DNA from 2 places in the Maritalea sp. YIW29 genome. Region 2 is predicted to be linked to the other one. Evidence: predicted binding sites of a transcription regulator. Region 2 holds the regulator's gene; the other holds the start of a gene.
The links. The regulator PhoB, encoded in region 2, activates phosphate uptake and scavenging genes when phosphate is short. The targets are predictions, from matches to a motif close to TGTCATNNANCTGTCAT.

Region 1 (3,419 bases), on a different contig from region 2:
CCTTCCCATTCGGTGCCACGCATCATTTGCTCAGTGTACCACATTTGAGCTTGAGACACGACTTGCACTGATGGATCGTCAGCGACTAGGGCGAAGTACGAATGCAATTTCGCATCGGTTTGTCCAACAGCAGTACGCACATATTTTAGCGTTTCATCATGAGTTGCTTGCACAGAGGCCAGAACAGCTTCGTTGCTTTCAACCAATGGGTTTACCTTGCGTTCAATCCGTTCGGAGATTGGACGGGCTTCAGATGTGTGGGAAATGATTTTCCACTCATTGCCGTCATGTTCGATCAACAGATCGATAAGGCCCATATGCGAACCCCAGAAGCCAGCCATAACAGCAGGTTTGCCTTGCAACGTGCCTTTTTCAGTATCAACACCTTCGATGCCGTCATACTGAGAACTTGGGAACACGTTATGGTGGTGGCCGGTGAAGACAACATCGATGCCTTCAACGCCTGCCAGGTGCAGCGACGCATTGCCCATCATTTCGGTTTGCGCTTCACCACTAATACCAGAGTGAGATAGCGCAACGATCAAATCAGCGCCTTGTTCCTTCATGAGAGGAACATAAGCTTCTGCTGTTTGAACAATGTCCCGAGTGGTGACTTTACCGTCCAAGTGTTGGAAATCCCAAACCATAATTTGTGGCGGTACAAAGCCGATAAAGCCAACCTTAATCGGGCGCTTATTGCCCGCGCCATCCACAATTTCTCTTTCAAGAATTTTGAAGGGTGGGAAGAGTGTTTTGTCTTTCGTTGGATCGGCACCCAACGTGGTTCCCATGACAACGTTTGCACTAACAAACGGGAATGTTGAGCCAGAAAGGGCTTTATCTAGAAAGCTTAGGCCATAATTGAACTCGTGGTTGCCAACTGTTGCGATGTCGTAGCCCAAAGTGTTCATGGCTGCAATCATCGGGTGTAAATCACCCTCTTTGAAACCGCGTTCATAGGCCACGTAATCGCCCATTGGGTTACCTTGAATAAGGTCACCATTGTCAACAAGCATTGAGTTGGTGGCTTCTGCGCGAACGTTATCAATTAGCTTCGCAGTCCGGGCCAGGCCCATCGTGTCGTTTGGGCGATCCGCATAATAATCATAAGGATGAATAGCAACGTGAATATCAGTTGTTTCCATCAAACGCAGATGAGCCTGAGAATTGCTGGCCATTGCCGCGAATGGGTGCATGGCAATCAAAGCACCCGCACTGGCCGAACCAGCCAAAAATGAGCGACGAGAAATAGAATTTAGAAGTGACATTGTGTCCTCCGCTAGGTGGTTTGAAATTTGTGCGGTTGAAGCGGCGCACTTATTGGTGGAGCGGATATTTCCGATGTTTCGTGTGCAATTATGTGCATTTCACCACCTATTGGCCGCCGCGTAGAGCGACGACAGAGGCAATGTGTCATAATTCGACCAAATGGTAAAATATTTTTTCTGCACATTGTTTGCACCTCGAGTTTGATGAGGAAGCAATAGGTGGAAATTGTTTCAGTTTGGCGGCGGGCGTGCGACAGTTTTGTGAAGAATTAAGTTGTGGAAAACGACCTGTTGGCGGCCCGAGAATTATGTGGAGTGGCCGAAAATTGCTGGTCCGATACTTAAATTTGCGGTTATCTGCAGTCGATTGAGATCGAAATGGGTGAGGAACGACGCAGTGAAGTGGCAAGGTCGCGATAGAAGTTCAAATATTGAAGACCGACGAGGAAGCCGTTCTCGCTCGTCTAGGCGATCTAGTGGCAACCGTGCGCGTATTCCTATGCCGCGCAGCCGTGCCGGCAAAGGTGGTGCCGGTAGTTTACTGATGATCATTGTGGTTGTTGTGATCTCGATGGCGTTGGGCATTAACCCTATGAGCCTGCTAGACGGCTCCATTTCCACGGGTGGCGGGAACACCTATCGGCCCTCCGACAATCGGCCGCTGCCAGATGCTGGAAACGATAAACTGTTTGATTTTGTTGCCGTTAATCTCAATGAGACTGAGAAACTGTGGTCCGAAGTATTTCGACAAAATGATCTTGAATATCGTGCTCCGACGCTTGTGGTATTCTCAAATTCTACAAGTTCACCTTGTGGCACAGCAAGCGCGCAAACTGGGCCATTTTATTGTCCTGGGGACCAAAAGATTTATCTCGATCTGAGCTTTTATGACCAACTACGTCGGCAATTTGGGGCAGGGGGTGATTTCGCTCAGGCCTACGTGCTGGCCCACGAAGTTGGCCACCATGTCCAGCAATTGACGGGCGTGCTGCCAGAATTCAACCAGAAGCGTCGCGGAATGAGCAAAGCTGAGGCCAATGCCTATTCTGTGCGTGTCGAATTGCAGGCCGATTGTTATGCTGGGGTCTGGGCGAGCTATGTTGGTGAGCAGAACCTACTAGAGCGCGGCGATATTGCTGAGGCATTGAACGCAGCCGAACAAATTGGTGATGACGCCATTCAGATGCGCAGCCAAGGGTTTGTGGTGCCGAAAAACTTCAACCACGGCACTTCTGCGCAGCGCCAAGATTGGTTCGAACGTGGTTACAAATCTGGCAATGTCGGGCAGTGCGACACGTTTAGCGTTGATCGGCTTTAATTAACCTAATTCGGCACGGAAGAATTTACTTCTGCAGCCTACACTTCACCAAGAAACGTCTTCGTGAGGTGAACGGCTTGTTTGATGCCGAAAAGAATGCAACGGCGGGTGGTAACTCCAGTGTGAGCGCGCCAATTGATCGCGATCTAACACTCGACATTTTTCGTGCGGTCGCCGTGCTGTTGGTCGTTCTTTTTCACTATACTGCCCGCTTGCCGCGTGAAGTTTTTGGTGCGACGCAAAGCAGTTTGCCTGAAGTGGGCTTTGGTGGCATAGGCGTCTATTTCTTCTTTATCATTTCCGGATTTTGCATTTTCTTTACGCTGGCGCGTGCGCCAACAATTTGGACGTTCTTCGCGAAACGGTTCTCCAGGATTTATCCGGCATTCGCCGCCGCTGCGATATTGATGTTTGCCATTGATCAAGTGTTTCCGTTGCCACTTTTGCCGGAATATAACTATCGTGATGTAGCACCGCAGCTTATGGATTTGCTGGGGAATTTGGCATTGCTAGGCGGCGTGTTTGAGTGGGTGAGCGGCTCGTTTTGGTCGATCACGGTTGAAGTGCAGTTCTATGTATTTATTGGGTTGTTGGCGCTGGTGATCAAGCAGGGCGAACAACTCGCGCGCGTGTTTGCGTATTGTTCAATATTGCTGGGTACCGTGTGGCTGATTGTTGAAGTGTTGAGTGGGCAGATCGCAGGTTTAGGCACAGTCGCGACAGTGCTTAAAAAGCTAGTGATTGCACCATATTTGCCGCTTTTCGCCATCGGCGTTGTTGGTGTTCAATTGAAAAACAAGTCGGCTTCGTTTAGCGGATTGTTTGTAGCATTG
Region 2 (3,419 bases):
CTATGTTGATAAAGACGCACTCGTCAGCAAAGCGCTTATGATCTAACTTAAAAATCATTTGCATAGATTGGTGGTTTTTCCTGCATGGACTTTGCTAGCTTTTAGTCAGTGTAAAGCCACCAATGTAGGTTTTGGGTTTGAATGATTGGTCGACCACGATTGTTTTAGGTACGCCAATAGTTGTTGGCCGCTGAAACTGTTTGGAAATTTGTAGCAACGACAAGAGACACCTGAGTAAGACTGTCAGCGCTATTTGCATAATCTGGGCGCATGCGATTTCGTGCGTCGTCGTCGGGTTGTGTTTTTTTGACTGCCATCCGTGACAGTTTGATCGCCAATTCATAACCTTCTTCGGGTGTATTCGTTTTTAGTGATGATAACCAGCTCACGTTTAGCTCCTCTTTCCATATTTATATCGCGCACGATATAAATAATACTTGAAAGTGATTGTCAAACGATAATATCGTACACGATGTAAATTACGATGAGCATTTTAGTGAACGAGCCAAAACGCCCAAAAGGCGCAAATGATATGTTTTGTCATGCGATTTATTCCACATGGCATGTCGTCAATCGGTCTTACAAGCAGCACCTTGCGCCCTTGGATCTGACCTACCCACAATATATTACGCTCGTTTTGCTTTGGGAAAAAGATGGTAGAATCGTGACTGATATAGCGTCAGCGCTCGCGATGGAAACCAGCACATTGACGCCACTTCTTAAACGGTTAGAAAAACGAGGATACATCAGCCGCATACGCAACAAGCAAGATGAACGACAAGTTGTCGTTTCGCTTACTAATGCCGGAAAGGAATTAAAAAGAAAAAGTGCCTCAATCACAAGCTGTATGATTGAGGACACCAAACTTTCAGAAGTGGAACTAGAGGGGCTAATCCAAGTATTGGGGAAACTTAAAGCTGGCCTTGGGCGATTCACTGCCAAATGACGCAACCTATTGGCAGATGGCGTTGCTATTTTCACCCTTGCCTGGTGACTTCGACTGAAGTGTTTAAGACCCGATGGCGTCAATTCCGAAGTCGGAACTAGAGATCGCGTTACCGGGTGGCACAAAGTCTAGCTACAAATATACGCTCTTCTAACTTGCTGCCAAAATCATTAATTGGTTTTGCTATAAAGCGACCGTGGAAACTAAAATTTATGCGGACGAAGCGAATTTCTCGTCGAAGGCATAGCCGGCACCGCGAACGGTGCGGATGGGGTCTTTTGACTTTCCGCGATTGATCGCTTTGCGCAAACGTCCAACATGTACGTCGACGGTACGCTCGTCGACATAGACATCGTGCCCCCAAACGCCATCTAGCAATTGCTCGCGGCTATAAACGCGTCCCGGGCTTTGCATTAGATATTCCAGAAGGCGGTATTCGGTGGGACCAAGGTGAACTTCTTTGCCCAATCGGCGCACACGGTGGGTTTCGCGGTCGAGTTCAATATCGCCAGACTTTAAACTGTTGGCCATTAGGGTTGGGTTGGCGCGGCGTAGGTGCGCTTTGACGCGGGCAACAAGTTCAGGCACGGAAAATGGCTTTACAACATAATCGTCGGCACCTGTTGCTAGGCCGCGAACCCGCTCTTCTTCTTCACCACGGGCCGTCATCATGATGATGGGCACACGTGATGTTTCTTCACGTGAGCGCCAACGTCGGCAAAGCTCAATGCCAGACAATCCGGGCAACATCCAATCCAAAAGGATTAAATCGGGTAACTCTTCTTGAAGTTGCAAAGTCGCCTCGTCGCCACTTTCAACGGCAGCTACGCGATAGCCTTCGGCTTCCAAATTATAGCGAAGCATAACAGCAAGATCAGCCTCGTCTTCGACAATCAAAATGAACGGAGCCATAACGGAAATTCCATTTAAGATAGAAGTGAATGTAAGGAAGATGGCAGCGATTTTAGGTTAGCTGCACCTTGCCCGATTCAACGTCGTAATAAAGGTTCTCGCCTGTTTTTAGATAATAGGCAGCCTCAGCAATGTTGGTCGCGTGGTCACCAGCTCGCTCCAAATTTTTGGCGCAGAATAGAAGGTGGGCGCAGTCGGTAATATTGCGCGGGTCTTCCATCATGTAGGTCAAAAATTCACGGAACAGCGAGACGTATAGTGCATCAACTTCATCGTCGCGGCGGCATACATCCAAAGCAATCTCGGCGTCACGTGTCGTAAAGCTATCGATTGAAAGTTTAATCTGGCTCAAAGTTAGATCTGACATATGCCGAATGCCGCTATAAAGCTGCTTGGAAATGCGTTGACTGTCGATATGTTTGACGCGTCGCGCTAGGTTTTTCGCAATGTCCCCAACACGCTCTAAATCAGTTGCAACGTGGATGGCAGATACGATATGGCGCAAATCAGCGGCCATGGGCTGGCGACGCGCGATCATTGAAACCGCCTTCTCGTCGATATAGCGTTGCATGTCATCAACGGCGCGGTCGCCCTTTGATGTTTGTTTCGCCAAGTCATGGTCGACCCGGATCAGCGCTTGGGTGGCGTCGGTAATCGCGACTTCCACCATGCCACCCATTTCTGAGATTGCACGGGTCAGTTCTGTTAGTTCTTCTTCGTAGGAAGATACAATATGTTCGTTCGATGCGTTGGCCATTTTGTTGCCCTTTCGCCGTTAAATTACCCGATCCGACCCGTAATATAATCTTGGGTTTTCTTATGATGCGGATTTGTAAAAATCTGCTCTGTCGGGCCTTCCTCGATCAATTTACCGAGGTGGAAAAATGCTGTTTTTTGACTGACCCGAGCTGCTTGCTGCATCGAGTGGGTCACAATTACGATTGTAAATTTTTCACGCAGCTCGTCAATTAGCTCCTCGATAATCGCAGTCGCGATTGGATCAAGCGCTGAACAAGGTTCGTCCATCAATAGAACCTCTGGCTTTGTTGCGATTGCACGCGCGATGCAAAGCCGCTGCTGCTGACCACCGGAAAGGCCAGTGCCAGGTTGATCAAGGCGGTCTTTCACTTCTTCCCACAGACCCGCGCGACGAAGTGAGGATGTCACTAATTCGTCAAGCTCGTCTTTTGAGCGGGTCATGCCATGAATACGCGGGCCATAGGCCACGTTTTCATAAATCGATTTCGGGAATGGGTTTGGTTTTTGAAAAACCATTCCAACCCGCGCCCGCAACTCTACCACATCAATCGATTTGTCATAAATATCTTGGCCCTCCAGATTGATCTGGCCGGAGACTTTACAAATATCGATCGTGTCATTCATGCGATTTAGGCAGCGCAAAAATGTTGACTTGCCGCAACCAGATGGCCCGATTAGGGAGATCACCTGATTGGCAACAATGTCCAAATCCACGTCAAAAAGCGCCTGTTTTTCAGCATAGTGAACACAGACTTTTCTGCCGCTCATTTTGATGGTCTCGTCGCCCGTTTGCACATTTGGC

Region 1: AC2D8L_RS01315 (bifunctional 2',3'-cyclic-nucleotide 2'-phosphodiesterase/3'-nucleotidase) is a predicted target of PhoB. The motif match lies at 1,519-1,535, and genes of this name have one in related genera.

What each region holds. Positions count from the first base shown of each region.
Region 1 covers NZ_JBXVVF010000001.1:262,870-266,288, forward strand. Annotated here, with positions in the region: gene AC2D8L_RS01315 (bifunctional 2',3'-cyclic-nucleotide 2'-phosphodiesterase/3'-nucleotidase) at 1-1,268, opposite strand, end outside; gene ypfJ (KPN_02809 family neutral zinc metallopeptidase) at 1,666-2,586, shown strand; gene AC2D8L_RS01325 (acyltransferase family protein) at 2,664-3,419, shown strand, end outside.
Region 2 covers NZ_JBXVVF010000003.1:51,219-54,637, reverse strand. Annotated here, with positions in the region: gene AC2D8L_RS15770 (globin domain-containing protein) at 1-46, shown strand, start outside; gene AC2D8L_RS15765 (hexameric tyrosine-coordinated heme protein) at 165-389, opposite strand; gene AC2D8L_RS15760 (MarR family winged helix-turn-helix transcriptional regulator) at 485-946, shown strand; gene phoB (phosphate regulon transcriptional regulator PhoB) at 1,157-1,858, opposite strand; gene phoU (phosphate signaling complex protein PhoU) at 1,911-2,615, opposite strand; gene pstB (phosphate ABC transporter ATP-binding protein PstB) at 2,639-3,419, opposite strand, start outside.